DNA from 2 places in the Amycolatopsis sp. lyj-346 genome. Region 2 is predicted to be linked to the other one. Evidence: riboswitches for the same ligand, from Rfam matches in the RefSeq annotation. Region 2 holds a riboswitch; the other holds the start of a gene.
The links. A riboswitch is a leader RNA that binds a small molecule or an ion and turns the genes downstream of it on or off. The one in region 2 is predicted to bind glycine.

Region 1 (15,414 bases), on a different contig from region 2:
GATCGTGCCGCCGCGGGACCTGCCCCACGACGACGCCGAGGTGCGCCGGATCATCGAGCACGACGTCCTCGGCGAGCTGTGGCAGCCGCTCGGGCTGTACTGGCGGGTCGCCGAGGTGCACGACTGGCACGAGCCGCCCCGGCTGGTGATCCAGGTGCCCGAGCAGGAGGCGACGCGCCCGCCCGCGCCGTCGCCGGTCGTCGCCGCGCCGCCGGTGGTGGTGCTGTCGCCGATCTGGGGGTACGGCGAGCTGCTGGCGTCGCTGGTCGCCGACGGGCTCGGGTTCGGCAACGTCGACTTCCGCTACTTCGGCCTCCCGGACGCGATGGCCGACCGGGTCCGGATCACCGCCCGCGAGCTGGCCGAACCCGCGCCGCGGCTGGTGCACTCGGTACCGCCGATCATGCTGCTGCACGGCCTGGCCGTGCCGGACCTGACCGGACGGCTCCCGGTGGTCGTCCGGTACGGGCCGCGCATGCGTGCCCGGGCGGCCCGCATCTACCGCGAGCCGCTGCTCGAAGCCGGGTTCACGGACCCGCTGGACGGCGCTCGCGCGATCGAGGAAGCGGTCTCGGTCCCACCGGGGTGCGCGTACTTCGAGGTGACCATGGACGACGCCGACGTCTTCGACGGCGACCGCCCGTCCCTGGACCGGCTCAACGACTCGGTGGCCTGGCACGCCGAGCAGATCGTCGAGCAGGTCCTGCTGGGCGCGGGCCTGCCGCCGGTGCCACTGGGCGGGCCGCTGAAACGCCTGGTCCTGCCGTCGGGCCGGGTCCGCCGCCCACCCGCGCTGGCCGGGACGGTGGTCCGCCGCGGCCCCGGCGCACCGTGACCCGAGCGCCCCAAGGTGGCCTTGGTTGCGTTCAACGCACCGAAGGCCACCTTGGGGCGCTCGGGGGGTGGTCGAGGACTGATGTGGTGTTGGCCGGGTGACGTAGACGCCCGCGGGAAGTGCCGGGTACCGTAACCGCCACAACTGCAGATCGGGCCGTTGAGCCGAGGCGGGAGAGCCCTCACGAAGTCGGTGGGGCACCGAAGGAGCAAACTCCCCGGAATCTCTCAGGTACCTGCTACCGCTTCGCGCGAGGCCACTCTGGAAAGCAGGCGCACCCGCGCCTCACCCAAGGTGAAAGCCGCTGCACAGGCGGTGAAACTCTCAGGTGCCATGACAGAGGGGGAGTTCCAGCGCACCGTTCTGTCCGGTGCCCGGCCCAAGGAGCTCCCGATCACTTCCACGCAGTTCGACGCCCGCCACATCGGCCCGTCCGAGGCCGAAACCGCCAAGATGCTGGCCGAGTGCGGCTACGGCAGCCTGGACGCCCTCGTCGGCGCGGCCGTGCCGAGCGCCATCCGCGCCACTCGTGACCTGCGGCTCCCGCCCGCCGCGTCCGAAGAGGAAGCCACCGCGGAGCTGCGCGCGCTCGCCGCGCGCAACCGGCCGATGACGCAGATGATCGGCCTCGGCTACTCCGACACCGTCACCCCCGGCGTCATCCGCCGCAACGTGCTGGAGAACCCGGCCTGGTACACCGCGTACACGCCGTACCAGCCGGAGATCTCGCAGGGCCGCCTCGAAGCCCTCCTCAACTTCCAGACCATGGTCGCCGACCTGACCGGCCTGGCCACCGCGAACGCGTCGCTGCTGGACGAGTCGACCGCCGTCGCCGAAGCCGTCACGCTGATGCGCCGCGCGTCGAAGTCCAAGTCGAACAAGGTCGTGCTGGACGCCGAGTGCCTGCCGCAGACCATCGCCGTCGTGCGCACCCGCGTCGAGGCCCTCGGCATCGAGGTCGAGGTCCGCGACCTGCTGACCGGCCTGCCCGAGGACTTCTTCGGCGTCGTCGTCCAGTACCCGGGCGCCTCCGGCGTGCTGCGCGGCCGCGGCTTCTACCACGCGATTTCCGAGTCGGCGAAGGCCGCGGGTGCGCTGTTCACCGTCGCCGCCGACCTCCTCGCGCTCACCCTGATCACCTCGCCCGGCGAGTTCGGTGCCGACGTCGCCGCGGGCTCGACCCAGCGCTTCGGCGTCCCGCTCGGCTACGGCGGCCCGCACGCCGGGTACATGTCCGTCCGCGCGGGCCTCGAGCGCTCGCTGCCCGGGCGCCTGGTCGGCGTCTCGGTCGACGCCGACGGCAACCCGGCCTACCGGCTCGCGCTGCAGACGCGTGAGCAGCACATCCGCCGCGAGAAGGCGACGTCCAACATCTGCACCGCGCAGGTCCTGCCGGCCGTGCTCGCCGCGATGTACGCGGTCTACCACGGTCCGGACGGCCTCAAGCGGATCGCCCGGCGGGTCCACGGCCTGGCCGCGGGCTTCGCGGACGCTCTCCGCAAGACCGGCGTCGAGGTGGTGCACGAGTCCTTCTTCGACACGGTCGTCGCGCGCGTCCCCGGCCAGGCCGCCGAAGTCCACGCCGCCGCCCGTGCGGCCGGCATCAACCTCGGTCACGTCGGCGCCGACCACGTCCGCGTCGCCTTCGACGAGGTCAGCACCCCCGCGATCACCGCGGAGGTCCTCAAGGCCTTCGGGGTCGGAGAAGACGTCCAGGACGGCGTCGCGCTCCCCAACGGCCTGGCCCGCGAGAGCGGCTTCATGGGCCACGAGGTCTTCGGCACGCACCGCTCCGAGACGGCGATGCTGCGCTACCTGCGCCGGCTGTCCGACCAGGACTACGCGCTCGACCGCGGCATGATCCCGCTCGGCTCCTGCACGATGAAGCTCAACGCCACCGCCGAGATGGAGCCGATCAGCTGGCGCGAGTTCGCCGGCATCCACCCGTTCGCCCCGGCCGGGGACGCCGAGGGCTACCACGTCCTCGTGGCGCAGCTGGCCGAGTGGCTGGCCGAGGTCACCGGCTACGACAAGGTGTCGCTCCAGCCGAACGCGGGCAGCCAGGGCGAACTCGCCGGCCTCCTCGCGATCCGCGCGTACCACCGCGCGAACGGCGACGAAGCCCGGGACGTCTGCCTGATCCCGTCGTCCGCGCACGGCACCAACGCCGCGTCCGCGGTGCTCGCCGGGATGCGCGTCGTGGTGGTCAAGTGCACCGACGAGGGCAACGTCGACCTGGCCGACCTGCGGTCCAAGGTGGACACCCACAAGGACACGCTCGCCGCGATCATGGTGACCTACCCGTCGACCCACGGCGTGTACGAGCACGACATCGACGAGCTGGCCAAGATCGTCCACGACGGCGGCGGCCAGGTGTACGTCGACGGCGCGAACCTCAACGCCCTGCTCGGCCTGGCCAAGCCGGGCGAGTTCGGCGGCGACGTCTCGCACCTCAACCTGCACAAGACCTTCTGCATCCCGCACGGCGGTGGCGGCCCGGGCGTCGGCCCGGTCGCGGTGCGCGCGCACCTCGCGCCGTACCTGCCGAACCACCCGCTGCTCGACGCCGCCGGCCCGGAGACCGGCGTCGGCCCGATCAGCGGCGCGCCCTACGGCTCGGCGTCGATCCTGCCGATCTCCTGGGCCTACGTCCGGATGATGGGCGCGCCCGGCCTGACCGCGGCCACCGAGGTCGCCGTGCTGGCCGCGAACTACGTCGCTTCCCGCCTGGGGCCGCACTACCCGGTGCTCTACACCGGCCAGGACGGCCTGGTCGCGCACGAGTGCATCCTCGACCTGCGGCAGCTCACCAAGGAGACCGGCGTGACGGTCGACGACGTCGCCAAGCGGCTCATCGACTACGGCTTCCACGCGCCGACGATGTCCTTCCCGGTCGCGGGCACGCTGATGGTCGAGCCGACCGAGTCCGAGGACCTGGGCGAGATCGACCGGTTCTGCGACGCGATGATCGCCATCCGCGCCGAGATCGACGAGGTCGCGAACGGCAAATGGAGTGCGGAGGAGTCGCCGCTGCGCGGGGCGCCGCACACCGCCGAGACGCTGGTCGGGGAGTGGGACAAGCCGTACAGCCGTGAGCTGGCCGTCTACCCGGCCGGGGTGTCGCGGAAGAACAAGTACTGGCCGCCGGTGCGGCGCATCGACGGCGCCCGCGGTGACCGCAACCTCGTGTGTTCCTGCCCGCCCCTCAACGCTTACGAAGGCTGATCCCGTCTTGAATCACACAGCGTCGAAAGAGACCTCCCTCCACGGAGTCCACAAGGGACTCGGTGCGCTGTTCACCGACTTTGCCGGCTGGTCGATGCCGGTCCGCTACGCCAGCGAGCTGGCCGAGCACAAGGCCGTCCGCGAGGCGGCCGGGCTGTTCGACCTCTCGCACATGGCCGAAATCCACGTCACCGGCAAGCAGGCGGCCGACGTCCTGGACTACGCGCTGGTCGGCAACCTCACCGGGGTCAAGCCGGGCCGGGCGCGGTACACGATGATCTGCAACGCCGAAGGCGGCGTGCTGGACGACCTCGTCGTCTACCGGCTGGCCGACGAGCACTACCTGGTCGTCGCGAACGCGGGCAACGCGAAGGTCGTCGCCGACGCACTGGACGAGCGGGTCGCGGGCTTCGACGCGGTGGTGGACGACCGGTCGGAGACGACCGCGCTGATCGCCGTCCAGGGCCCGAACGCCGCGGCGATCCTCGGCGCCGTGACCGGCGCCGACCTGGCCGCCCTCAAGTACTACGCCGGCGTCCCGGCGTCGGTGAAGGGCCACGACGTCCTGCTCGCCCGCACCGGCTACACCGGCGAGGACGGCTTCGAGCTGTTCGTCGACGCGGACGAGGCACCCGCGTTGTGGCGCCTGCTGATGGACGCCGGCGAGCCGCACGGCCTGGTCCCGGCGGGCCTCGCCTGCCGCGACACGCTGCGGCTCGAAGCCGGGATGCCGCTGTACGGCAACGAACTCACCGTCGGGCAGAGCCCGTTCGAGGCCGGGCTCGGGCGGGTCGTCAAGTTCGAGAAACCGGGTGACTTCGTCGGCCGCGCCGCCCTCGAAGAGCGGTCCAAGGCCGACGTCCCGCGCGTGCGGGTCGGGCTGAAAGGCGCCGGCCGCCGGGCCCCGCGCCACGGCTACCGGCTCCTGGCCGGCGACACCGAAATCGGCGAAGTCACCAGTGGCGCGTTGTCGCCGACGCTGGGTTACCCGATCGCCATGGCGTACGTCGATCGGGCGTACGCCGAGCCCGGCACCGAACTTTCCGTCGACATCCGGGGCAGGATCGAACCCGTCGAGGTCGTCGCCCTGCCCTTCTACTCCCGCGCGTAAGGACTTTTCCCTGTGAGCATCCCCGAGAACCTGCAGTACACCAAGGAACACGAGTGGCTGAGCCTGGACGGCGACGTCGCCACCGTCGGCATCACCGCCTTCGCCGCCGAGTCGCTCGGTGACATCGTGTTCGTCCAGCTGCCCGAGGCCGGGTCGGCCATCACCGCGGGCGAGGTGTTCGGCGAGGTCGAGTCGACCAAGTCGGTCAGCGAGCTGTACGCGCCGGTCTCCGGCGAGGTCGTCGAGGTGAACGGCACCACATCGGACACCCCCGAGGTCATCAACTCCGACCCGTACACCGAAGGATGGCTGCTGAAGGTGCGTCTGACCGGGGACGTGCCGGACCTGCTCGACGCCGCCGCGTACGCCGCGCTCACCCAGGAGAACTGATGACGACTTTCGACGCCCACCTCGCCGACGTCGACCCCGAGGTCGCCGCGGCCGTCGCGGACGAGCTGACCCGCCAGCAGTCGACCCTGGAGATGATCGCCTCCGAGAACTTCGCCCCGGTGGGCGTGCTCGAAGCGCAGGGTTCGGTGCTGACCAACAAGTACGCCGAGGGCTACCCGGGCCGCCGCTACTACGGCGGCTGCGAGCACGTCGACGTCGTCGAGCAGCTCGCCATCGACCGCGCCAAGGCCCTGTTCGGCGCCGAGCACGCCAACGTCCAGCCGCACTCGGGTGCGCAGGCCAACGCGGCCGCGATGTTCGCCGTGCTCAAGCCGGGCGACACCATCCTCGGCCTCGACCTGGCGCACGGCGGCCACCTGACGCACGGGATGAAGATCAACTTCTCGGGCAAGCTCTACAACGTCGTCGCCTACCACGTCGACAAAGAGACCGGGATCGTCGACCTCGCCGAGATCGAGCGCCTCGCGGTGGAGCACAAGCCGAAGCTCATCATCGCCGGCTGGTCGGCGTACCCGCGTCAGCTCGACTTCGCCGAGTTCCGCCGCATCGCCGACCTCGTCGACGCTCGTCTCATGGTGGACATGGCGCACTTCGCCGGGCTGGTCGCGGCCGGGCTGCACCCGTCGCCGGTGCCGCACGCCGACATCGTCACCACGACCACCCACAAGACCCTCGGCGGCCCGCGCGGCGGGCTGATCCTGTGCCGCGAGGAGCTGGCGAAGAAGATCAACTCGGCGGTGTTCCCCGGCCAGCAGGGCGGGCCCCTGGAACACGTCATCGCGGCCAAGGCCGTCGCGCTGAAGATCGCCGCGAGCGAGGAGTTCAAGGAGCGTCAGCAGCGCACCCTCGAAGGCTCGCGCATCCTGGCTTCGCGGCTGTCGCAGGACGACTGCGCCGCCGCGGGGGTGCGGGTGCTCACCGGCGGCACCGACGTCCACCTGGTGCTGGTCGACCTGGTCCAGTCCGCCTTGGACGGGCAGCAGGCCGAGGACCGGCTGCACGAGGTCGGCATCACGGTCAACCGCAACGCCGTCCCGTTCGACCCGCGCCCGCCGATGATCACCTCCGGCCTGCGGATCGGCACGCCGGCGCTGGCCACCCGCGGCTTCCGGACCGAAGACTTCACCGAGGTCGCCGACGTCATCGCCGAGGCCCTCAAGCCGGACTTCGACGACGCCGTGCGGGCCAAGCTCCGCGACCGCGTCGAGACGCTGGCGAAGAAGCACCCGCTGTACGCGGACCTTTCCCGATGAGCGCCCAGCCCGAGGGCCGGAAGCTGTTGCGTCTCGAGGTTCGCAACAGTGAGACGCCGATCGAGAAGAAGCCGTCGTGGATCAAGACGCGGGTGCGGATGGGTCCGGAGTTCACGGAGCTCAAGGGTTTGGTGCGGCGTGAGGGTTTGCACACGGTGTGCGAGGAGGCCGGTTGTCCCAATATCTATGAGTGCTGGGAGGACCGTGAGGCCACGTTCTTGATCGGTGGGGATCAGTGCACGCGGCGGTGTGATTTCTGTCAGATCGATACGGGTAAGCCTGCTGCGTTGGACACTTCCGAGCCGCGGAAGGTGGCGGAGTCGGTGCAGGCGATGGGGTTGCGGTATTCGACGGTGACCGGTGTCGCCCGGGATGATCTGCCCGACGGTGGTGCGTGGTTGTATGCGGAGACTGTGCGGCAGATTCACGCGTTGAACCCGGGTACGGGTGTGGAGTTGTTGATCCCGGACTTCAACGCCGACCCGGCGCAGCTTGCGGAGGTTTTCGGGTCGCGGCCGGAGGTTCTTGCGCACAACGTGGAAACAGTTCCGCGGATTTTCAAACGCATTCGTCCGGGATTCCGCTACGCTCGGTCCCTGGAAGTCATCACGGCCGCGCGTGAAGCGGGTCTGGTGACGAAGTCCAACCTGATCTTGGGCATGGGCGAGACGCCGGACGAGGTGGCTCCGGCGATGCAGGACCTGGTCGACGCCGGGTGCGAGATCCTGACGATCACGCAGTACCTGCGGCCTTCTGCGCGGCATCACCCGGTCGATCGGTGGGTGAAGCCGGAAGAGTTCGTCGAGCACTCCAAGGCTGCCGAGGCGATGGGCTTCGCCGGGGTGATGGCCGGGCCGCTGGTGCGTTCGTCGTACCGCGCGGGACGGCTCTACGCCCAGACCAAGCGTTACCGTGGAGAAGAGCTGCCGGAAAACCTGGCGCACCTCGCCGACCAGGGCCCGGCCTCGCAAGAGGCCAGCTCGCTGCTGGCCCGATAGGAAGGGGCGGATCAATGGCGATCAGCGTCTTCGACCTGTTTTCCATCGGCATCGGCCCGTCGAGCTCCCACACCGTCGGGCCGATGCGGGCGGCACGGACCTTTGTGGACGGACTCGGCGCCGAGCTCGCCTCGGTGTCCCGCGTCCAGGCCGAGCTGTTCGGCTCGCTCGGCGCGACCGGCTTCGGCCACGGCAGCGACAAGGCCGTCCTGCTCGGGCTGTCGGGTGAGCGTCCCGAAGAGATCGACACCGAGACCGTGCCGGGCCGAGTCGCGGACATCCGCGCGTCCGGGCGGCTGCTGCTCGGCGGCACGCACGAGATCGCGTTCGACGAGGACACCGACCTCACCATGCACCGCCGCAAATCCCTGCCCGCCCACCCGAACGGCATGGTGTTCCGCGCGTTCGACGCCGGCGGTGCGCTGCTGCGCGAGCGCACGTACTACTCGGTGGGCGGCGGCTTCGTCCGCGACGAGTCGTACGAGACGGACACGGTGTTCGTCGAGGACTCGACGCCGGTGCCGTACCCGTTCCGCACCGGCGCGGACCTCCTGGCGCACTGCGCGTCGACGGGCTTGCCCATCAGCGAGATCATGCTGGCGAACGAGCTGTCGTGGCGTTCGCGCGACGAGATCCGGGACGGGCTGCTGCGGATCTGGGCGGTCATGGCGGAGTGCGTCCGCAACGGCTGCACGCACGACGGCGTCCTGCCGGGCGGCCTGAAGGTCCCGCGGCGGGCCCGCTCACTGCACGAAAAGCTCCTGGCCGAGGACGGCGCGGACGATCCGCTGTACGCGATGGACTGGGTGAGCCTGTACGCGCTCGCCGTCAACGAGGAGAACGCGGCGGGCGGCCGGGTGGTGACGGCCCCGACCAACGGCGCGGCGGGCATCATCCCGGCGGTGCTGCACTACTACCAGCGCTTCATCCGGCACTCGACCGACGACGGCATCGTGACGTTCCTGCTCACGGCGGCCGCGATCGGCTCGATCCTCAAGCAGACGGGCTCGATCTCCGGTGCGGAGGTCGGCTGCCAGGGCGAGGTCGGCTCGGCCTCGGCAATGGCGGCGGCGGGCCTGACGGAGGTGCTGGGCGGAAGTCCGGCCCAGGTCGAGAACGCGGCCGAGATCGGGGTCGAGCACCACCTCGGCCTGACGTGCGACCCGGTGGGCGGCCTGGTCCAGATCCCGTGCATCGAGCGCAACGCGGTGGGCGCTTCGAAGGCGATCCACGCGGCGCGCATGGCGATGCGCGGCGACGGCAGCCACGTGGTGACGCTGGACAAGGCGATCAAGACGATGCGCGAGACGGGCGCGGACATGAGCGTGAAGTACAAGGAGACGGCCCGAGGCGGGCTGGCGGTGAACGTCATCGAGTGCTGACCCCACCGGAGCTTTCACGTGAAAGTGCCCCGGGTGGGGTCCTCCGGCTTCACGGCCAGCCGCAAGCCGACTTCGACCAGGCGCCAGCCCAGTTGCTGTTTCCGGGTTCCCGGGGTTCGGCTCGGCGTTGCGCGGCCCGGTGGGCGGTTGCGCACGCCGCGGCGCAGCTCGCCTTCGCGTTCGTGGACCAGGTCCTCGGCCATCAAGAAGTGCACCGGATCGCCCCCTGCGTCGATGTTCGGTGTCGGTGACCCCATCGTCGCCGGGAGTGGCCGTCCGGTGCCACCGGTTTTCCGCCCCGCGAACGCGGGTCGCGAACACAGGGTGATGATCGCCCCGGTCCGCGCCCGCCCGTGGCCGGCCGGACAGCGCCTAGACTCGCGGGATGGAGTCGACCTCGGTGGTGAACGCCGGCGAAGCGCTGTTCCGGCCGGTGCGCACCGGCAACGCCTTCGAGGAGACCGTCGAGCGGTTGCTGCAGGCGATCCGGCTGGGGGTCGTCGGCGCGGGGGAGCGGCTGCCGTCCGAGCGGGAGCTCGCCGAACGGCTCGGCGTCAGCCGCGTCACCCTGCGCGAGGCCATCCGGGCGCTCTCCGACGCCGGTTACGTCGAGTCACGCCGGGGGCGCTACGGCGGCACGTTCGTGAACGAAAGCCTGCCCTCGCCGGCCGAGCGGTCACCCAGCGGCAAGGTCGACGTCGTTTCGCTGGAAGACGCGCTGAGCCTGCGGTACGTCCTCGAGACCGGCGCCGCCGAGATGGCCGCCGCGCGGTCGCTGAGCCCGGCCGACCGGCAGCACCTCACCGGCACGCTCGCCGAGGCGGCGGGCGCGGACCTCGACGACTACCGCCGGAAGGACTCCCGGCTGCACCTGGCCATCGCCGAGGTGACCGCGTCCGGCTCGCTGACCACGGCGATGGCCGACGCCCGCACCCGCGTCAACCAGCTGCTCGACCGGATCCCCCTGCTCCCGCCCAACCTCGAGCACTCGAACGCCCAGCACGAGGCGATCGTGGACGCCATCCTGGCCGGCGACGCGCCCGCCGCGCGCCGGGCGATGGCCGAGCACATCGAGGGCACGGCCTCGCTGCTGCGCGCGTTCCTCTCCTGAGCTTCCCGGGTTTCGACGGATTCGCCTTCACAGGATTCGAACAACCCTCGGTGCTTCTCCACAGAACCTTTTCACCCGTCCGGCCGTCATCCATTCGTGACCTTGCCGACGGAGGAAGAAGCCGAAACCCCCGCGAAGCCGGACACCGGGCGGTGGGGCCGCGTCCGGCGGATCGCCGGCTGGACGTTCGCCGTCCTGATCGGCGGCCCGTTGATCGCCTTCTGGGTCGCCTACCTCGTGCTCGACGTCCGCAGTCCGCGTGAAGTGCTGGCCGGGCTCGACAAGACCGTCGTCCTGCACTACGCGGACGGGTCCGAGCTGCTCAAGGTGATCCCGGCCGACGGCGACCGGAGGTTCGTCCCCTACTCGCAGGTGCCCGCGAAGCTGCGGGACGCGATCATCGCCACCGAGGACCCGACCTTCTGGGACAACCAGGGCTTCGACCCGACCGGCATCGGCCGCGCCTTCCTCACCGGCGTCGGCGGTGGCTCGGGGATCACCCAGCAGTACATCAAGAAGTCCACCGGCGACGAAGACGCGACGCTCTGGCGCAAGTTCGCCGAGCTCGTCCTGGCCACGAAGATCACCCAGGAGCAGAACAAGGAACAGATCTTCGAAAGCTACGTCAACATCATCTCCTTCGGGCGCGGCACGTTCGGTCCCGCCGCGGCGATGAACGCCTACTTCGGCAGGCCGCTCGACGACTCCATCACCTGGAGCGAAGCCGCGTTCCTCGCCGGGATGATCCAGTCCCCGTCGGTGCACGACCCCGCCGCCTCCGGTGACGTCCACGCCACCCGGCGCTGGCAGTACGTGCGCGACAAGCTCGTGAGCCGCGGGTACGTGACCGGCGACGAGAAGATGGCCTACCCCGGCAACGAGATCCAGCCGCCGTCGGAGACCCGCGCGGGCCGCGTCACCTACGACGAGTTCCACATCAAGCAGCAGGTCCTCGCCGAGCTGGAACAGGACGGCTTCCCGCTCGGCCGGCTCCAGCAGGGGAACATGACGGTCGAGACGACGCTGGACCGCAGCCGGCAGGATGCCGCGAAGAAAGCACTGCGGGACAGGCTGAACGGCGAGCCGCCGGAGTTCCGCGGGGCCGTCGTCGCGATCGACCCGGCGACCGGGGCCGTCCGCGCCTACCACGGCGGTGGCCAGGGCGTCCGCGACTACGCGGGCACCCCGCACGCGCTCGGCACGGCGTTCCACCCGTTCACCCTCACCGCGGCCCTGCGCCGCGGCTACGGCGTGGACCGGCCGATCCCGTCGCCGTCGAAGCTGACGTTCCTCGGCGAGAACTTCCAGTACCCGGACGTCTGCGGCCCGAAGTGCACCCCGCGCACGGCGATGGAAACGCACGCCGACGGCCCCTTCGTCGCGCTGGCGAAGAAACTGGGCCCGGACGCGCTGAGCGAGGCCGCCCGGCTGGCCGGCATCCCGGACGCCGTCGACGGCGTCCCGACCCTGCGCGAGAAGGACGGTTTCCTGATCGGGCCGGGCATCGCCATCGGCCGGTACCCGCTGCGGCCGCTGGACGTGGCCGGGGCCTACGCGACCTTCGCCGCCGAAGGCCGGCGCGCCACCCCGCACCTGGTGGCGAAGGTGCGCGACGAAAGCGGCGCGGTCGTCTGGGAACACCCGGACAGCGCGGCTCCGGCCTTCGGCGACGAGAGCCGCCGCATCGCCGCCGAGGTCACCGAGACGCTGGGCACGGTGCTGCCCGGCGGCCGCCCGGCGGCGCTGCGCACCGGCGAGGCCGAGCACGGCACCAGCCCGGACAACCAGGACGCCTGGGCCGTCGGCTACACCCCGCAGCTGGCGACGGCGGTCTGGGTCGGCTCCGACGACGAGCGGCGGCTCAAGGACGCGAGCGGCCGGAAGCTGACCGGCGACGTCGTCCCGGCCGACGTCTGGCGCGCGTTCATGACGGCCGCGCACGGGGGACCGCCGCCCGTGACGCGGCCCGTGCGGTGAGTCAGCGGACCAGGGCCAGCACGAACCCGTCGTGCCCCTTGCCGCCGACGGTCTGGACGGCGGTCGCGTCGATCCGGTCCTCGGCGGCCAGCAGGGCGAACATCTCGCGGGCGCCGCGGACGTTCGGGTCGTCGCTGCCCGCGTCGGCCACCCGGCCCCGCCGGACGACGTTGTCGACGACGATCGTCGTCCCCGGCCGGGAGAGCGCCAGCGAGGCACGCACGTAGTTCGCGAGGTTGGCCTTGTCGGCGTCGATGAACACGAAGTCGAACGGCCCGGTCAGCGTGGGCAGCGTGTCGAGCGCGGCGCCGACCCGGATGTCGGCGACGTCCTCGCCGAAGCCCGCCCGCGCCAGGTTCGCCTTGGCGACCTCGGCGTGCTTCGGCTCGTACTCGCACGTCACGAGCTTGCCGCCGGGCGGCAGCGCGCGGGCGAGCCAGATGGTGCTGTACCCGCCGAGCGTGCCGATCTCCAGGATCGTGCGCGCCCCGGCGAGCCGGGCCAGCAGGTTGAGGAGCTTGCCCTGGTTGGGCGCGACGGCGATCGGCGGCAGCCCGGCGGCGTCCGCGTCGGCCAGCGCGGCGTCGAGCACCGGGTCGGGGGCGAGCAGCGCGCCGGCGAGGTAGTCGTCGACTTCGGTCCAGGTCTGGTCGGTCATGGCACCTCCACGATCAATTTAGCCCGGATGGGATCATGCTCGCCGACGGCGTTTCGGCGGAAAGGTGACCATGGACGACTACCGCGTCGTCGCGGACGCCCTCGCCGCCGACATCGAAGCCGGCCGGCTGCGTCCCGGCGACCGGCTCCCGCCCCAGCGCCGCTTCGCGCGGGAGCGCGGCATCGCCGGCTCCACGGCCGCCCGCGTCTACGGCGAGCTCGTCCGGCGCGGCCTCGCGGTCGGCGAGGTCGGCCGCGGCACGTTCGTCCGCGCGGCCAAGCCGCCGCCCGAACCCGCCCTCGCCGAGCCCGGCGACGCCCGCGTCGACCTCGAGCTCAACTTCGCCGTCCTGCCGGAGGAGTCGGCGCGGCTGGCCCGCGCGCTGGAACCGCTGCTGCGCGAAGACGTCCTGACCGCGGCCCTGCACCCGATCGGTGCCGCGGGCACCCCGGTGGCCCGCGAGGCGGCGGCCGGGCTGCTCGCCCGCGGCGACTGGCGCCCGGACCCGGCGACGGTGCTGTTCACCGGCAACGGCAGGCAGGCGCTGGCGGCCTCGATCGCCGCGTTCGTCCCGGTCGGCGAGCGGCTCGCGGTGGAATCGCTGACGTACCCGGTGGTGAAGGCCCTCGCGGCGCGCCTCGGCGTGGAGCTGGTGCCGATCGAGACCGACTCCGCCGGGCTGGTGCCGTCGGCGCTCGCCGCGGCCGGGCCGGTGCGCGCGCTCTACGTCCAGCCGACCCTGCACAACCCGCTCGGCACGACGATGCCACCGCAGCGCCGCGCCGAGCTGGCCGAGGTCGCGGCCCGCCTGGACCTGCCGGTGATCGAGGACGGCATCTACACGTTCCTGCGGGACGACGTCCGCCCCTTCGCCGCGTACGCGCCGGAGCGCACGGTGTTCGTCGACAGCCTGTCCAAGCGGGTGGCGCCGGGGCTGACGGCGGGTTTCCTGGTGTCGCCGCCGTCCTGGACCGCGCGGCTGGCGTCGTCGGTGCGTTCGGGCGCCTGGGCCGCGTCGCGCTTCGCCGTCGAGGCGGCGACGCAGTGGATCGTGACGGGCACCCTCGCCGGGATCGAGGCGGCGAAACGGCGTGACGCGGCCGCGCGGGCGGCCGTGGTGGCGGAGAAGCTGCCGGGCCTGCGCGGCGACCCGGCGTCGTACCACCGCTGGTGGGAGCTGCCGGAGCACTGGCGGGCGGAGACGTTCGTCGCGGCGGCGGCCCGCCGCGGGATAGCGCTGTCCCCGGCGGCGGCGTTCGCGGTCCTGCCCGGGCACGCCCCGAACGCGGTGCGGATCGCGGTGTCGGCCCCGCCGGTGCCGGCGCTGGCCACGGCGCTCGACGTCCTGGCGGACCTGGCGAGCGGCCACCCGGACGACCTGCTGACCGACTGACGGCGCCGTGGCCCGGGGTCAGGGCGCGTACTTGCCCACGAAGCTGCCGCAGGTCACCACGCGGCCGGTGAGCCGGGCCTGGATCGCCGTCTCCAGCCCCAGGTACGTGAACACCGGCGTGTCGGGCGGCACCTCCGGCGGCACCGGGCCGCCGGTGGCCAGCAGCCCGGTCGGGACCGTCTGGAACAGCACCAGGTACCCGCCTTCGCGGTTGAGCTCCGCCGTCTTCGCGAGCATCCGCTCCGGGGCGTCGCCCACGATCTCCAGCGGCAGCGGCCACTCCAGCGGGAACGGGTTGCGCAGGCCGAACGCCGGGTAGGCGAACGCGTTGTCCGGCAGGACCGCCGTCCGGCGGGCCGGGAAGCGGTCCACGCAGTCGCGGATCTGCTGCACGTACCGGAACGTCGACGGGTTCGTGCGGATGCCGGACATCGCCGGGGTGACCGCCCCGAGGTCCTCGGTCAGCCGGTCGTGCCCGAGGTCGAGGTAGGCCGCCTGGTCGTGGCGCGCGACGACGACCCAGCCGCAGACCGCCACCGCCACACACCCGGCCGTCGCGGTGACCCAGCGCGGGGCCAGCCGCGGCCGGGGCGGGACGAGGTGGCTCAGCAGCAGCAACGCCGTCAGCGCCAGGGTGCCGGTGAGCAGCGTCGGCGTGTCGTTGCCCCAGGACAGGCTGGTCATGAACCCGGTGGCGAGCACGAGCAGCCCGGCCCACGGCACCTTCCGCCGCACGGCCGCGTACACCGGCACGCTGACCGCGACGATCCACCACAGGACGTCCGCCCAGCGCGAGGAGCCGGTGAACCGGCCGTCGACGACGGTCCAGACCACCGCCGCGGCGCCGGCGAACACCAGCACCCAGGACGCCACCCGCCCGGCCGCGCCGAGCCGGTCACCGGGCAGCCGGACGGCCAGCAGCACCACGGCGATCGCGGCGAAGAAGCTCAGCTCCCGCACGGGTGCCCTGGTCAGCACCTCCGGGTCGTCGAGCCACAGCCCGAGCAGCCGCTGGCCGTACGCGGGCACGCCGCCGGTGAGCTGCTCGACCATCTCCGTG
Region 2 (15,414 bases):
CGCCATCGCCTTGGAGCAACAGGGGGTCCGCCCCGCCCGCCCGCTCACGCATGACCTGCTCAAAGAGGTCATCGGAGCGCTGGGCCGGGAGCTCGAGCAGGTCGTCATCACCGACCTGAAAGAGGGCACGTTCTTCGCGGAGCTCGTCTTCGACGGCGACATCCGGGTATCCGCCCGGCCGAGCGACTCGGTCGCGCTGGCCCTGCGGATCGGAGTCCCCATCCACGCCGTGGATTCGGTGCTGGAGGAAGCCGGCCTGATCATCCCGGACGAGCAGGAGGACGAGGTCGAGAAGTTCCGCGAGTTCCTCGACTCCGTGTCGCCGGAAGACTTCCGCGGAGCCGACACCTGAGATTTCCGCGAGAGCGGACATCTGAGAACTTGCCTTGACGTGGACGTCAACGTCTAGCGTCGAGGGCATGCGGATCGGAGAACTGGCGCAGCGCACGGGTGTCACCACCCGTGCGCTGCGTTTTTACGAGGACCAGGGCCTTCTGCAGGCCCGGCGCTCGGCCAACGGCTACCGCGAGTACGACGAGGACGACCTCCAGCTGGTCAAGGAGATCCTGACCCTCCAGACGGTCGGCCTGACCCTCGAAGAGACCCGGCCGTTCGTCGACTGCCTGCGCAGCGGCCACGAGACCGGCGATTCGTGCGCGAGTTCGATCGAGGTGTACCGGCGCAAGCTCGAAGAAGCCGACGCACTCCTCGCCCGGCTCGGTGGCATCCGCGCCGAACTGGCCGCCAAGCTCGCCGGGGCGCTTGCCCGGCAGGCGCCCGATCCGTGTGTCGTCCCCGGAGCACCCCGTCCGTGAAGGAGCCCACCCATGTCCGAAGTTCTCGACATCAGCGATGCGACCTTCGCCGAGGTCCTCGGCAGCGACGTTCCCGTGCTGGTCGAGTTCTGGGCCACCTGGTGCGGCCCGTGCCGGATGGTCGGCCCGGTGCTGGCGCAGCTGGCCGCCGAGCGGGACGGTGAGCTCGCCGTCCGCAAGATCAACGCCGACGAGAACCCCGAGACCACCCGCTCCTACCAGGTCATGTCGTTGCCGACGATGATCCTCTTCTCGGGCGGGGAGCCGGTCGAGACGATCGTCGGCGCGTTCCCGAAGGCCCGCATCGAAGAGCGGCTCGACCGGGCCCTCAAGGCGCCGTCGCCTTGACGAACGCGTCCGCCAGTTCGCGCCCGTACTTCTCCAGGTCCAGGGCCGGGTCGGCCGCGTAGGCCGCGGCCACGCCGTCGATGGCCTGCGCGATGGACATCGCCATCACCTCCGGCGTGAACTCGCCGAACGCGCCCTCGGCCTGGCCCTGCCGCAGCTGGCGGGCCAATCCGTGCACGCGCATGTCGTCGACCAGCACCTTCGTCATCACCCAGCCGTCGGCGTCGTCGGCGTTGGCGGCGAGCTCGGTCAGTGCCCGGACGCACTCGGGGTAGGCACGCAGGAACGCCACGGACGTCTCGATGTGCGCCCGCAGGTAGCCGGGTCGGTCGGCCGGGTCGAGGCCGCCGCCGGTGCGTTCGGCGAGGAACTCGTTCTTCGTTTCGACGACCGTGCTGAGCACGGCCTGCATCAGGCCGGCCTTGTTCGTGAAGTGGTAGGAGATCAGCCGGGTGCTGCTGAGCCCGGCCCGCTCCTTGATCTTGGCGAAGGTGCTCCGGCGGTAGCCGAGGTCGGCGAGGACGCCGATGGTCGCGCCGATGATCTGCGCTCGGCGCGCGGCCTCGGTGACGCTGAGGCCCATTTCGGCCATGAGGTCGGTGTTTACTTGCATGAGTAAAAATTAACACGGCTGAGTAAAAACGTCCACCGTGTTTGAACGACCACGAGCGGGGGTACGGCGAACGGCTCAAAGGCTCAGCCGACCGTTGAGGCTTGCCGCGCGTCGCGTTGACCCGCCCTGTCCTGGCGCTTACCGTCGAAGCAGGTAAATCGTCACGGTGTGATTCACGGTCTGGGGCCGGACCGTGGCGGTTGATCTCCGGCGGGTCCCGCTCCTGGGACCGTCCGGCTGTCATTCGCCGGCCGCCTGGTCGGGCGAGGGGAGGCTTGCGTGGTCGAGGCTGGTTCCGAGAAGCAGCCTGTCGAGGTCGCGGCTGGTGAGCAGGGCGAACTGTTCCCCGACAACTCGCTGCCCGACGAGCTGGTGGGTTACCGGGGTCCGGCGGCGTGCCAGATCGCCGGGATCACCTACCGTCAGCTCGACTACTGGGCCCGGACCAAACTGGTCGCGCCCAGCATCCGCACCGCGCACGGCTCCGGCTCGCAGCGGCTGTACTCGTTCAAGGACATCCTGGTCCTCAAGGTCGTCAAGCGGCTGCTGGACACCGGCGTCTCGCTCCAGAACATCCGCGTCGCCGTCGACCACCTGCGTGTCCGCGGCGTCCGCGACCTGGCCAGGGTGACGCTGTTCTCCGACGGCACCACGGTGTACGAATGCACCTCGCCGGAGGAGATCGTCGATCTGCTCCAGGGCGGCCAAGGCGTCTTCGGCATCGCCGTCAGCGGCGCCATGCAGGAAATCAGCGGCACCATCCACGAGTTCCCGGCCGAACGCGCCGACGGCGGCATCGTCGAGACGCACGAACCGGACGAACTCACCCAGCGCCGCAACGCCCGCAAGACCGGTTGATCACCACCGCGGCAGGCGGAGTAAGGTTCACCGTGCGGTCGACGAATCCGCGCGGGAGAGTCCGAGCCACACCTTGAGCTCGGCGCCGAAGGAGCAAGTCCTCCCCGGAACCTCTCAGGCACCCCGGACCGCGCGGACGAGACGCCTCTGGAAAGCGGGTCGTCAGGACACAGCCTGATGGCCCCGCCGACGGTGCAAGCCCGGTTCAACCACGCGGGCGAAACTCTCAGGCGCCCAGAAATGGGTACGGACAGAGTGGGGAGGGCTCCTCCGGGTTTGGGCGAGCTATGCTCGCGGCAGTCGCTCGCCCGAACCCTCCGGAGTGTCTTGTGGGGGTGCAACCCCCACACCCCGCCCGGCGGGCTCCGCCCCCGGACCCCCGCCGTGGTCACCTCGCGAACCAAAGTCGGGTTGGTAGGCGCTGCTGTCCCCAGGAGGCCATCGTGGATCCGTCACTCGCCTCTCTGGAACAGGGTCTCCCCTTCGCCGACCGGCACATCGGGCCCGGCCCGGCCGAACTGCGGCACATCCTCGACGTCATCGGCGTCGCTTCCCTCGACGAACTCGCCGAGCGGGCCGTCCCGTCGTCACTGCGGGAGTCCGCCCGGCCGCTCGAACTGCCACCCGCCGCCTCCGAAGCGCAGGCCCTCGCCGAACTTCGCGAGCTGGCCGCCCGGAACCGGCCGGCCGCCGCCATGATCGGGCTCGGGTACCACGACACCGTCACCCCGCCCGTGATTCGGCGCAACGTGCTCGAGAACCCGGCCTGGTACACCGCCTACACGCCCTACCAGCCCGAGATCTCCCAAGGGCGGCTCGAGGCACTGCTCAACTTCCAGACCATGATCTCGGACCTGACCGGGCTTCCCGTCGCCAACGCCTCCCTGCTCGACGAGGCCACCGCGGCCGCCGAGGCGATGACTCTCGTGCGCCGGGCCGGGCGGGCGACGTCCCCCCGCTTCGTCGTCGACGAAGACACCCTGCCGCAGACCCTCGCCGTCCTCCGGACGCGGGCCGAGCCGCTCGGGATCGAACTGGTCGTCGAGGACCTCTCCCAAGGGCTGACCGGGCTCGGGCTCGGCGGGGACTTCTTCGGCGTGCTCCTGTCCTACCCGGGTGCGTCCGGCGCGGTCCGGGAGCTCGACCTCACCATCGGCGAGGCGAAGAAGCACGGTGCGGCCGTGATCGTCGCCGCCGACCCGCTCGCCCTCACCCTGCTGCGGCCGCCGGGCGAGCTCGGCGCCGACGTCGCCGTCGGATCGACGCAGCGGTTCGGCGTCCCGCTCGGCTTCGGTGGCCCGCACGCCGCGTACCTGGCGGTGCGCCGGGGCCTGGAGCGGCAGCTGCCCGGCCGGCTGGTCGGCGTTTCGAAGGACGCCGACGGCGCCCCCGCGTACCGGCTGGCCCTGCAGACGCGCGAACAGCACATCCGCCGGGAAAAGGCGACGTCGAACATCTGCACCGCCCAGGTCCTGCTGGCGGTGATGGCGTCGATGTACGCGGTGTACCACGGGCCCGAGGGGCTGCGCGCGATCGCGCTGCGGGCGCACCGGATGGCCACCGTGCTGGCCGCCGGCCTCGCCGAGGGCGGCGTCGAGGTCGTGCACGGCGAGTTCTTCGACACCGTCGCCGCGGCGGTGCCCGGCCGGGCGGACGCGGTCGTCACGGCGGCCCGCGACCTCGGCGTCTCCCTGCGCCGGATCGACGCCGACCACGTCGGCATCGCCTGCGACGAGACGACCACCCGTGAGCGGCTTTCCTGCGTGTGGAAGGCGTTCGGCGTCTCGGTGTCCGATGTGGACGGCCTGGACGCGGACACCGCCGACGCGCTCCCGGCCCCGCTGCGGCGCACCGGCGAATACCTCACGCACCCGGTGTTCCACGCGTACCGCTCGGAAACGGCGATGCTGCGCTACCTGCGCTACCTGCGCAGGCTGGCGGACTCCGACGTCGCCCTCGACCGCAGCATGATCCCGCTGGGCTCGTGCACCATGAAGCTCAACGCCACCGCCGAAATGGAGCCGGTCAGCTGGCCGGAGTTCGCCGGCCTGCACCCCTTCGCGCCGTCCGAAGACGCCGCCGGGCTCCTGGACGTCGCCGCCGACCTGAGTGCCTGGCTCGCGCGGATCACCGGCTACGACGCCGTTTCCCTGCAACCCAACGCCGGCAGCCAGGGCGAGTTCGCGGGCCTGCTCGCCATCCGCGCCTACCACCGCTCCCGCGGCGAGCACGGGCGCGACGTCTGCCTGATCCCGGCCAGCGCGCACGGCACGAACGCGGCGAGCGCGGTGATGGCGGGCATGCGCGTGGTCGTCGTCCGCTGCGACGACGCCGGGAACATCGACCTGGCCCACCTCCGGTCCACAGTGGACGAGCACCGGGCCGTCCTCGCCGCGATCATGCTCACCTACCCCTCGACGCACGGGGTCTACGAAGACACCGTCGGCGAAGTGTGCGCGGCGGTGCACGATGCCGGCGGGCAGGTGTACGTCGACGGCGCCAACCTGAACGCGCTGATCGGCGTGGCTCAGTACGGCCGCTTCGGTGCCGATGTTTCGCACCTCAACCTGCACAAGACGTTCTGCATCCCGCACGGCGGCGGCGGACCCGGTGTCGGCCCCATCGGGGTCCGCGCGCACCTGGCACCGTTCCTGCCGAACCACCCGCTGCAGCCGGCGGCCGGCCCGGCCACCGGTGTCGGCCCGGTCAGCGCGGCGCCGTGGGGCAGCGCGTCGATCCTGCCGATTTCGTGGGCGTACGTCCGGATGATGGGGGCCGAGGGCCTCCGCCGGGCAACCCTCGTCGCGGTCGCCAACGCGAACTACGTCGCCCGCCGCCTCGGCGGCCACTACCCGGTGCTGTACGCCGGCCACGAAGGGCTCGTCGCGCACGAATGCATCCTCGACCTGCGGCCGCTGACCAAGGCCACCGGCGTCACGGTCGACGATGTCGCGAAACGGCTGGCGGACTACGGGCTGCACGCGCCCACGATGTCGTTCCCGGTCGCGGGCACCCTGATGGTGGAGCCGACGGAAAGCGAAGACCTCGCCGAACTCGACCGCTTCTGCGCGGCGATGATCGCGATCCGCGCCGAAATCGACCGCGTCGCGGCGGGGGAGTGGCCGCTCGAGGACTCACCGCTGCGGCAGGCCCCGCACACCGCCCGGTGCGTCGCGGGCGAGTGGAACCGGCCCTACAGCCGCGAAACCGCGGTGTTCCCGGCGGGGACGTCCGCGCCGAAGATCTGGCCGCCGGTCCGGCGGATCGACGGTGCGGCGGGGGACCGGAACCTGGTCTGCTCGTGCCCGCCACCGGAGGCGTTCGCCTGACCCCGTCACGGGTTTTCCCCGCCGGACAGCCGGACCGTCAGCTCGGCGCGGCCGGCGATGTCCAGCTTGCGGTAGATCTGCTGCAGGTGCTTCTGCACCGTCCGGGGGCTGTTCCCCAGCAGCCGGGCGACCTGCCGGTCGGTCGCCGCGCGCGCCACGGCGGCGGCCACCTCACGCTCTCGTGCGGTCAGCACTTCGAGTGGCAGCCCGGTGACCGGCTGGACCGGCGGGAACTCTTCCCGGGCGAAGGCCTGGGCCACGTGCGGGGCCAGCAGGTCGACCAGCTCCCGGTCGCGTGCGGAAAAGCCGGGCCGGGAGCGGTTGAGCGTCAGGACGCGCCCGTGGCGGTCGTCGACCTGGATGACGCACAGCAGCTGGTCGGCGGTACCCCGCGGCCGGTAGAAATCCGTGTACAGCGGCAAGGCACGCAGGGTGCGCTGATCCGCCAGGTCGCTCAGCGCGGCCGACGTCCCCAGCGGCAGCCGGCCGCTGCGGTGGGCCGCGAACGCCGGGTGCTGGTGGGCCTGCGCGCGGAACTCCGGGTGGCGCAGCAGGTTCTGCTCCGGACGGTCGAGCACCGTGCCGGTCAGCCGCCGCGTCGTGTGCTCGGTGCTCGTGCACGCGACGACGTCGCAGCCGACGAGCCGGCCCAGCGCGGCCAGGCCGGCCGCCGGACCGGCCTTCAGGTCGTGCACGACTTCCAGGGCGCGGTGCAGGCACCGCGCGGTCACTTCATTGGTCACTCGCTGTCCCCCTCGGTTCTCCCGGTTGGAAAAGACCCGGGAGGACCGAGGGAGATACGAACGGGTGTTACCGGGCGATCCGGACGTTCATCGTGGTGTTCGACCCGGCGCTCACCATCGACTGCGCGATGCTGCTGATCCCCGCCGGGGCGGTGTAGGAGTTGTTGTTGCTGTCGTCCTCGTCGTCGCTGCGGAAGAAGCCCGACGCGTCCACCCCGGAGAACACCAGGTAGCCGAAGCCGACGTTCGGGAACGCCGTCGTGGTGGCCACGCCGGGCGCGAAGAGGCAGAACCGCAGCAGCGTGTTGCTGTCGCTGGAGTTCGGGAAGATGTTGCCCGAGAACGAGTTGTTGTTGCCGTCGTCTTCGTTGTCGAACCGCCGCGAGAACTCCTGGGAGCCGTTCGGGCAGTTCGCGCCCAGCTTGAGGACCGCGTACGGCCGGAACGAGCCGGACTGCACGAACCCGCGGAACGCGGTGCCGTTCACCCGGCAGAAGAAGAACTCCGTGTTGCTCGTGCTGCTGACGGCGCCGATGAACCCGCCGCGCGAGTTCGTGTTGCCGGAGTCTTCGTCGTCCATCCGGATCACGATGGCCTCGGTCCCGGCCGGGCACGACCGGCTCGCCGGGATGATCCCGACGTCGGTCGTGGCCGCCTGGGCGGCGGCCGGGGCCGCGAGAATCCCGGCGAGCGAAGCGAGCAGGAGCGCCGGAACGGTGAAGAGTCGTTTCATTGGTGAGTTCCTCCCCATTGCTGTGTGACCGGTCAAGGACACCAAGCCGGCGGGGCGGGCGGCCATACGCAGTTCTGCGTACGCGCACTGCGGCCGCACAGGAACTCCGGGTAGGTTGACGCCCATGGCGAGTGCGCACGGTCCTGGTCGGACATCGGTGGTCGTGACCGGCGGCAGTGGCTTCATCGGCCGGGCCGTCGTGCGCGCCCTCCGCGACCGGGGCGTCCCGGTCACCGTCGTGGACCGGGTCCCGTTCCCCGAAGAACTCGGCGGTGTGCGCGTGGTCGTCGGCAACCTCCGCGAGGCGGCCGTCCGCGAGCAGGCCGTGACCGCCGCGACCGCGGGCATCGTGCACCTCGCCGGCCTGACGTCGGTGCTGAAGTCGGTCGAGCTGCCCGAGGACACCTTCGCCGACAACGTCCTGGTCACCCAGGAGCTGCTGGAGCTCGCGCGCCGCCACGAGGTGCCGAAGTTCCTGCTCGCCTCGACCAACGCGGTGATCGGCGACGTCGGCGGCGCGACCATCACCCCGGACCTGCCGCTGCGGCCGCTGACGCCGTACGGCGCGACCAAGGCGGCGTGCGAAATGCTGCTGTCGGGCTACGCCGGGGCCTACGGCATGACGACGTGTGCGTTGCGGTTCACCAACGTCTACGGCCCGGGAATGTCCCACAAGGACAGTTTCGTGCCGCGGATGATGCGGGCCGCGCTGACCGGAACCGGGGTCGAGGTCTACGGCGACGGCCGCCAGCGCCGCGATCTCGTGCACGTCGACGACGTCGTCCGCGCCGTCCTGCTGGCCCTCGGCAGCGGCTACTCCGGCCGCGCGATCGTCGGCGCCGGGCGCTCGGTGTCCGTCCTGGAGATGATCGAGGCCGTGCGCGAGGTGACCGGCGCCGAGCTGCCGATCGAGCACGTCGAGGCCCCCGCCGGCGAGATGCCCGCGGTCGTCGTCGACGTCTCGGCGAGTGCGGAGACCATCGGCTACCGGCCGTCGGTCTCGCTCACCGACGGCCTGGCCACGGCGTGGAAGTACTTCTCCGGCCTCGCGACACCGTGAGCGGGTTCCTCCGCCGCCACTGGCTGCTGCTCCTGCTCCTCGTCCCGGCGATCACGCTCCGGGTGCTCACCTGGCTCGCCTACCGGCCCGCGCTGCTGTTCATCGATTCGTTCCGGTACATCGACAACCTGCACGCGTTGCGCGCCGACCAGCTCGACCCCATCGGCTACGACCTCGTCCTGCGGCCGCTGCTGGCCGTCGGCGGCCTCGCCTGGGTCGCGGCGGTGCAGCACATCGGCGGCATCCTGATCGCGGTCGGCGTCTACGGGCTGGTCCTGCGGCTGGGCGGGCGTCCGTGGGTCGGCGCGCTCGCCGCGGCCCCGGTGCTGTTCGACGCCTACCAGCTGCAGATCGAGCAGAACATCATGTCCGAGGTGACGTTCGAGGCCGTGCTCCTCGGGCTCCTCTGGCTGCTGCTCGGCTGGGGCACCCCCGGCTGGAAGCGCGCCGGCGCCGCAGGCCTGCTGCTCGGCTTCGGCGTGCTGACGCGGCTGATCGGGATCTCCCTGGTTGTTCCGCTGCTGGTCTTCCTCGTCACCGCCGGGGGAGCGTGGCGGCAGTGGGCGGGCTGGCGCCGGGCCGGCGTCGGCCTCCTGGGCCTGCTCGCCGTCCTGGTGCCGTACTCGGCACGGGTGCACTCGGAGACCGGCAAGTGGGGCCTGGCCGGGCCGTCCGGGAACATGCTCTACGGCCGCACCGCCGCCGTCGCCGACTGCGCGAACCTCCACCTCGACCCGGTGCTGCGGGTGTTCTGCCCGGCCGAGCCCCGCGAAACCCGGCTCGTCGACAACTACACCCACGCCGACCTCGACCCGAACTGGCCGGGCCCGCTGCCACCCGGCGCGGACAAGGCCGCGCTGGCGCACGAGTTCGCGATCGACGTCCTGAAGCAGCAGCCCGGCGACGTCGCCGAAGCGGTCCTGGACGACTTCGCCAAGAGCTTCGCCTGGACGCGCGAGCAGGACCCCACCGACGTCCCCCTGGACCGGTGGCAGTTCCAGCTCAGCTACCCGCAGTGGGCCGACCAGTCCCTGATCGACCTGGTCACGCTGCAGAACGACGGCGTCGTCGCGAGCGTCGACCGGCCGCTGGCCAAGATCCTGCGCGACTACCAGCTCGGCGGCGGGTACGTCCCGGGCGCGGTGCTCGGCATCGGCGCGCTCCTCGGCCTCCTGACGGTGTTCCGGCGCAAGAAGCCCCTGGACCGGGCCCAGGCCGGGGCGCTGCTCGCGGCGTCGAGCGGGCTTCTCCTGCTGTTCGCCTCGGCGGTGTTCCTGTTCTCCTGGCGCTACCAGATCCCGGCGCTCGTGCTGCTGCCCGTCGCCGGGGCGCTCGGCTTCACGACGCTGACGTCGGCGAGCCGGAAGCGGCTTGCCGCTTTCCCCGACGACGTCGACTCCGCTGCCCTCGACGACTTCCGCAGCCGGCACCCGGAGCCTGCACTGGCGCCGCTGACCGTCGTCATCGCCGCCTACAACGAAGCCGGCGGCATCGGCGAGGTGCTGGAGAAGATGCCCGACGAGTGCCTCGGCCTGCCGGTGGACGTCCTCGTCGTCGTCGACGGCGGCACCGACGACACGGCCGCGATCGCCGAGGCCCACGGTGCCTACGTGTGCGTCGCACCGCGCAACCGAGGCCAGGGCGCCGCACTGCGGCTGGGCTACCACCTGGCGGCCGGAGCCGGCGCCGAGTACGTCGTGACGACCGACGCCGACGGTCAGTACGACACCAGCGAACTGGAGGCACTCGTCCGCCCGGTCGTCGACGGCACCGCGGACTTCGTCACCGGGTCCCGGCGGCTCGGGCACGAGGAGGCCGACAGCCGCGTCCGGTGGCTCGGCGTGCGGGTGTTCGCGGTGCTGGCGTCGGTGCTGACCGCGCGGCGGATCACCGACACGTCGTTCGGGTTCCGCGCGATGCGGGCGGAGCTGGCCTGCTCGGTCCCGCTTCGCGAGCCGCAGTACCAGTCGTCGGAGCTGCTGCTCGGCGTGACCGCCCGCGGCTCCCGCGTCGTCGAACTGCCGATGAGCATGCGGCTGCGCAAGGCGGGCAAGAGCAAGAAGGGCGGCAGCCTCGTCTACGGCGCCAACTACGCGCGCGTCATGACCGGGACGTGGTGGCGGGGTTACGTGCTGCGCCGCGGCCGAACACGAGCCGGTCGAGCAGGGTGAACTTGACGACGAACACCAGCGCGTAGCTGCCGACGTACGCACCGTCGACGAGCGCGACCCACCAGAAGCGCGGCAGGTCCAGCGGAGTCAGCAGCGAGCCCGCGAGGGTCGTCAGGCCGATCGAAACCAGCCCGCCGAGCCCGATCACCGCGAGGTAGGGCAGCAGTTCGCGCCGCACGCGCGGCCGCCCGGTGCGGCCCCACACCCAGCGCCGGGTGACCAGGAAGTTCAGCACCGCACCGGCCGCCCACGCCAGTGCGCTCGCCAGGACCGGGACCCCGCCGGCGGCGAGGACGGCGAGCAGCACCACCTGGCTGACGACGGTGGCCGCGACCGACGTCGTCGCGGCGCGCGCCAGCCGGGCCCAGCCGCGGCGGCGGGTCTTCTCCGCCGTGCGGGGCCGCAGGCCGTTGGTTACGGTCGTCATGTCCCCATCCTCCCCGCGGGCCGGCCGCGCCGCCGTCCGGCCCCCCTACGCATAGGAGATTCACAGCTCATTGCCAGGTCCTCATCAGCAGGTGATCTATAGCGTCGGGGTCGTAAACGATCAGGAAAGGCGGCACAATGCGGGTGCTGGTTCTCGGCGGTGACGGATATCTGGGCTGGCCGACCGCGCTGCACTTATCGGACAAAGGCCACGAGGTGGCCGTCCTCGACAATTTCGCCCGCCGCGGTTACGACGCCGAACTCGGCGTCGAAAGCCTGGTCCCGATCGAATCCATGGCCGACCGGATCGCCACCTGGCGCGAGGTCTCCGGCCGGACGATCACCAGCTACGAGGGCGATCTCCTCGACGCGGAGTTCCTGTTCGGAGCGGTGCGCGACTTCGCACCGGACGCCGTCGTCCACTACGCCGAGCAACGGTCGGCGCCGTATTCCATGATCGACCGCGAGCACGCGGTGTACACCCAGCACAACAATGTGGTCGGGACGCTGAACCTGCTGTACGCGATCGCGGAGATCAACCCGGCGATCCACTTGGTCAAACTGGGCACGATGGGCGAGTACGGCACGCCGAACATCGACATCGAAGAAGGCTGGCTGGAACTCGAGCACAACGGGCGCCGCGATCGCGTGCTGTTCCCGAAACGGCCGGGTTCCTTCTACCACCTGACCAAGGTCCACGATTCGCACAACATCGAATTCACCTGCCGCGCGTGGGGCCTGCGCGCGACGGACCTCAACCAGGGCGTGGTGTACGGCCAGCAGACCCCGCAGACGGCGCTGGACCCGCGCCTGGCGACCCGCTTCGACTACGACGCGGTGTTCGGCACGGTGCTCAACCGGTTCGTCATCCAGGCGGTGCTGGGCCAGCCGCTGACGGTGTACGGCAAGGGCGCGCAGACCCGCGGGCTGATCGACATCCGCGACACCGTGGAGTGCATCCGCCTCGCCGTCGAGCACCCGGCCGAGCCGGGGGAGTTCCGCGTGTTCAACCAGATGACCGAAAGCATGCCGGTGGCGGGTATCGCCGAGCTGGTGGCCGACCGGTTCCCCGGCCCGGTGCAGATCGAGCAGCTGGAGAACCCGCGCACCGAGGCGCCGGAGCACTACTACAACGTGAAGCACACCGGGCTGGTCGGGCTGGGGCTCGAGCCGCACCTGCTGTCGGACACGCTGATCGAGTCGATGTTCGACATCGTGGGTGCCAACAAGCACCGGGTGAACCCGGAGAAGCTGCGCCCGACCGTCCGCTGGCGGGGCGCGCTGAAGGCCTAGTGCCGCGCGTCTGAGCCGCTTTGCCGGCGGCCCGGCTCAACGCGCCCCAATGTGGCCTTGGTTGCGTTGAACGCACCGAAGGCCACATTGGGGCGCACGCGCCCCACGGTTCAGCCGGGCAGCTTGTCGAGGAAGCCGTGCACCTTGGCGATCTTCCCGTCTTCGAGCTCGACGACGTCGAAGCCGATGGCGACCGGCTCGGCACCGGGGGTGCCGAGGTACCACTGGAAGCGCGCGAGGTCGTGGTGGGCGTCCGGGTCGGCGGGCAGGCTGAAGGTGAGCCCACCGAACTGCTGCTGCGCCCCGGCGACGAACCGGTCGATCCCGTCGTGCCCGCCGACGGCACCGAGCGGATCGGTGTAGCGGGCGTCCTCGGTGAAGACGTCGGCGACGAGGGCACGGCGCTTGCCGGCGTCGGTCTCGTTCCAGACGGCGAGGTACTGCTCGACGATGGTGCGGACGTCGGTCATGGTGGATCCTTTCGTTGGGGGACAACGGCTTCCGTCGTCCCGGCGCTGGAACCCACTCTGGCGGCGCGGCGGCGGCGCGTCGATTACGCGAGAGGTAATGCCGCCCCATTACCCCCGGGGTAATGGCAGCCACCCCGTGATCGCCGTAGCGTCGCTGTCGTGACGACCATGGTGCAGGCGCGGCAGCGGCCCGTCGGGGAACTGCTGCGCGAATGGCGCGACCGGCGCCGGATCAGCCAGCTCGATCTGGCGATCTCGGCGGACATCTCCACCCGCCACCTCAGTTTCGTGGAAACCGGGCGCTCCAAGCCGAGCCGGGACATGGTGCTGCGGCTCGGCGAGCACCTCGACGTCCCGCTGCGGGAACGCAACCGGCTGCTGCTCGCCGCCGGGTACGCGCCCGCCTACACCGAGAGCGCGCTGGGGGACCCCGGGATGGACGCCGTCCGGCAAGCCGTGCGGCAGCTGCTGGCCGGCCACGAGCCGTACCCGGCCGCCGTCGTCGACCGGAACTGGGATCTCGTCGACGCCAACGCCGCCGTCGGCCTCTTCGTGGCCGGGATCCCGGCCGAGCTGACCACCAACGTCCTGCGGGCGACCCTGCACCCCGACGGCATGGCCCCGCACATCCGCAACCTGGGGGAGTGGCGGGCCCACCTGCTCGGCCGGCTGCGGCGCCAGGTGACCCAGACCGCCGACACGGGTCTCGCCGAGCTGCTGGACGAACTGCGCGGGTACCCGTGCGACCAGCCCGTGCCCGAGGTGGAGGTCCCCGGACCGGGTGACATCTTCGTGCCGCTCGAGTTCCGCCACGACGGCACCGACCTGACGTTCTTCAGCACGGTGGCCACGTTCGGCACCCCGCTGGACGTCACCGTGGCGGAACTGGTGATCGAGTCCTTCTTCCCGGCCGACCCGGCGACGGCGGCGTATCTGCGCGAGCGGGCCGCCCGGGTGGGATGATGGGGGTCCGCGCAGCATCCGAAGTGAGGATCACCGGTTGATGGCCGTCCCGCCTTCGCTCGCCTTGTCCGTCGGAGTCCGCATCCCCCAGCTGCTGTTCGGCGTCGCCGGCCTGTCCCCGGCCGAAACCGGGCGGGCCGTCCGCATCGCCCTCGACGCCGGTTACCGCGGCATCGACGCCACGCCGGGCACCGAGGCGGCGGTGGGCGCGGTGCTCGCCGCGGCCGAGGTGCCCCGCGAGGACCTCTTCGTCAGCGTGCACGTGCCCGCCCAGGGCTACGACACCGCCCGCCGGGCCGCCGACCAGGCACTCGAGGCGCTCCAGCTCGAGCGGGCCGACCTGCTCCTGCTGGACGGCACGAAGGGCGCGTTCACCGACACCTGGCGCGCGCTGAGCCGGTTGCGTGCCGACGGGCGGGTCCGCGCGCTCGGCGTCGCCGGGTTCGGCGTCTCCGAGCTGCGCCGGCTGATCGACGCGACCGGCGCGGTGCCCGCCGTCAACGAGATCGAGCTGCACCCGTGGCTGCAGCAGCTGCCACTGCGCGAGTTCCACGGCGAGCGGGGCATCGTGACGGTCGCCGCCAGCCCGGCCGCGAACGCCGCGCTGCTGTCGGACGAGACGGTCACCGCCCTCGCCGCCAAGTACGGCAAGACCCCGGCCCAGATCGTGCTGCGGTGGCACCTGCAGACCGGCACGGTCGCGGTGGCGGCGTCGGCCACCACGACCCGGATCCGGGAAAACTTCGGCGTCTTCGACTTCGAGCTGGCCGACGACGACCTCGCCGTGGTGGCCGAGCTCGACAACGGCACGCGCGTCTGAGGTTCGCCGACAGTCTCCTGGCCGCGGCCGGAAGCCCGCGCTGATCGGGCCGGTTTCGGGGAGCGAGCCGGTTCCGGCCCCCGGAACGCGCGGCACTAGGCGGACTTGATGCCCGCCGCGGCGAAGTCGGCCTGCTGGGCGGGCTGCTCCAGGTACTCGCGGAAGGTCTGGGCGGCGCGCAGCGAGGTGTCGTCGATGCCCGGGCCGGCGAGCCCGATGAACGGGTAGTCCGCCGAGCGCGCGTTCGCCACCGACTGGCCGGGCGAGCCGATCATCTCGGGCTTCTTGGTGGTGAGCTCGCTGACCCAGTACGACGACTCGGGCAGCCAGGCGGCCGGAAGCCCGCCGATGGAGTCCATGTTGGCCCGCCCGACCAGCGCGTCGAGCACCTGCGCCGACGGCTTGGCTTCGACCATGACGTGCACGCACTCGCCGTGGACGACGGTGGCGGCCTGGTTCCACCGGTCGGCCGCGGCGGCGACGGGCTTCTGCGCGCCCGGGGTGACGATGACCCGCATGTGCGTGGTGCCGCCGTCGCAGCTGGCGGCCTGCGCCTCGGCGCGGTTGTTGAGTTCGTTGTCGGCCCAGTTCCAGCCGACGATGCCGAGCCCGATGAGGACGGCGAGCACGAGACAGGCGATCGGCCAGGTGGCGATCCGGCGGCGCGGTGCCTTCTTGCCGACGATGCGGTGCGAACCGGTGGCGTCGCTCTTGGCGACGACCCGGTGCGAACCGGTGACCTCGCCGCGGTCGGTCCGGTTCGGCCCGGTGC

Region 1: another riboswitch for glycine. It lies ahead of gcvP (aminomethyl-transferring glycine dehydrogenase); the one in region 2 lies ahead of gcvP (aminomethyl-transferring glycine dehydrogenase).

The regions. Positions count from the first base shown of each region.
Region 1 covers NZ_JAJPWT010000009.1:295,365-310,778, forward strand. Annotated here, with positions in the region: gene ACLJQE_RS26370 (helix-turn-helix domain-containing protein) at 1-835, shown strand, start outside; glycine riboswitch at 1,087-1,185, shown strand; gene gcvP (aminomethyl-transferring glycine dehydrogenase) at 1,229-4,060, shown strand; gene gcvT (glycine cleavage system aminomethyltransferase GcvT) at 4,068-5,171, shown strand; gene gcvH (glycine cleavage system protein GcvH) at 5,184-5,561, shown strand; gene glyA (serine hydroxymethyltransferase) at 5,561-6,835, shown strand; gene lipA (lipoyl synthase) at 6,832-7,833, shown strand; gene ACLJQE_RS26400 (L-serine ammonia-lyase) at 7,848-9,215, shown strand; gene ACLJQE_RS26405 (hypothetical protein) at 9,230-9,430, opposite strand; gene ACLJQE_RS26410 (FadR/GntR family transcriptional regulator) at 9,601-10,326, shown strand; gene ACLJQE_RS26415 (transglycosylase domain-containing protein) at 10,423-12,303, shown strand; gene ACLJQE_RS26420 (O-methyltransferase) at 12,305-12,961, opposite strand; gene ACLJQE_RS26425 (PLP-dependent aminotransferase family protein) at 13,032-14,354, shown strand; gene ACLJQE_RS26430 (hypothetical protein) at 14,373-15,414, opposite strand, start outside.
Region 2 covers NZ_JAJPWT010000002.1:611,458-626,871, reverse strand. Annotated here, with positions in the region: gene ACLJQE_RS09195 (bifunctional nuclease family protein) at 1-352, shown strand, start outside; gene ACLJQE_RS09190 (MerR family transcriptional regulator) at 420-815, shown strand; gene trxA (thioredoxin) at 828-1,163, shown strand; gene ACLJQE_RS09180 (TetR/AcrR family transcriptional regulator) at 1,144-1,776, opposite strand; gene ACLJQE_RS09175 (MerR family transcriptional regulator) at 2,056-2,634, shown strand; glycine riboswitch at 2,677-2,775, shown strand; gene gcvP (aminomethyl-transferring glycine dehydrogenase) at 3,078-5,963, shown strand; gene ACLJQE_RS09165 (helix-turn-helix transcriptional regulator) at 5,969-6,706, opposite strand; gene ACLJQE_RS09160 (hypothetical protein) at 6,774-7,439, opposite strand; gene ACLJQE_RS09155 (NAD-dependent epimerase/dehydratase family protein) at 7,564-8,499, shown strand; gene ACLJQE_RS09150 (glycosyltransferase family 2 protein) at 8,496-10,670, shown strand; gene ACLJQE_RS09145 (GtrA family protein) at 10,600-11,097, opposite strand; gene ACLJQE_RS09140 (NAD-dependent epimerase/dehydratase family protein) at 11,235-12,389, shown strand; gene ACLJQE_RS09135 (nuclear transport factor 2 family protein) at 12,500-12,859, opposite strand; gene ACLJQE_RS09130 (helix-turn-helix domain-containing protein) at 13,028-13,822, shown strand; gene ACLJQE_RS09125 (aldo/keto reductase) at 13,863-14,642, shown strand; gene ACLJQE_RS09120 (hypothetical protein) at 14,738-15,414, opposite strand, start outside.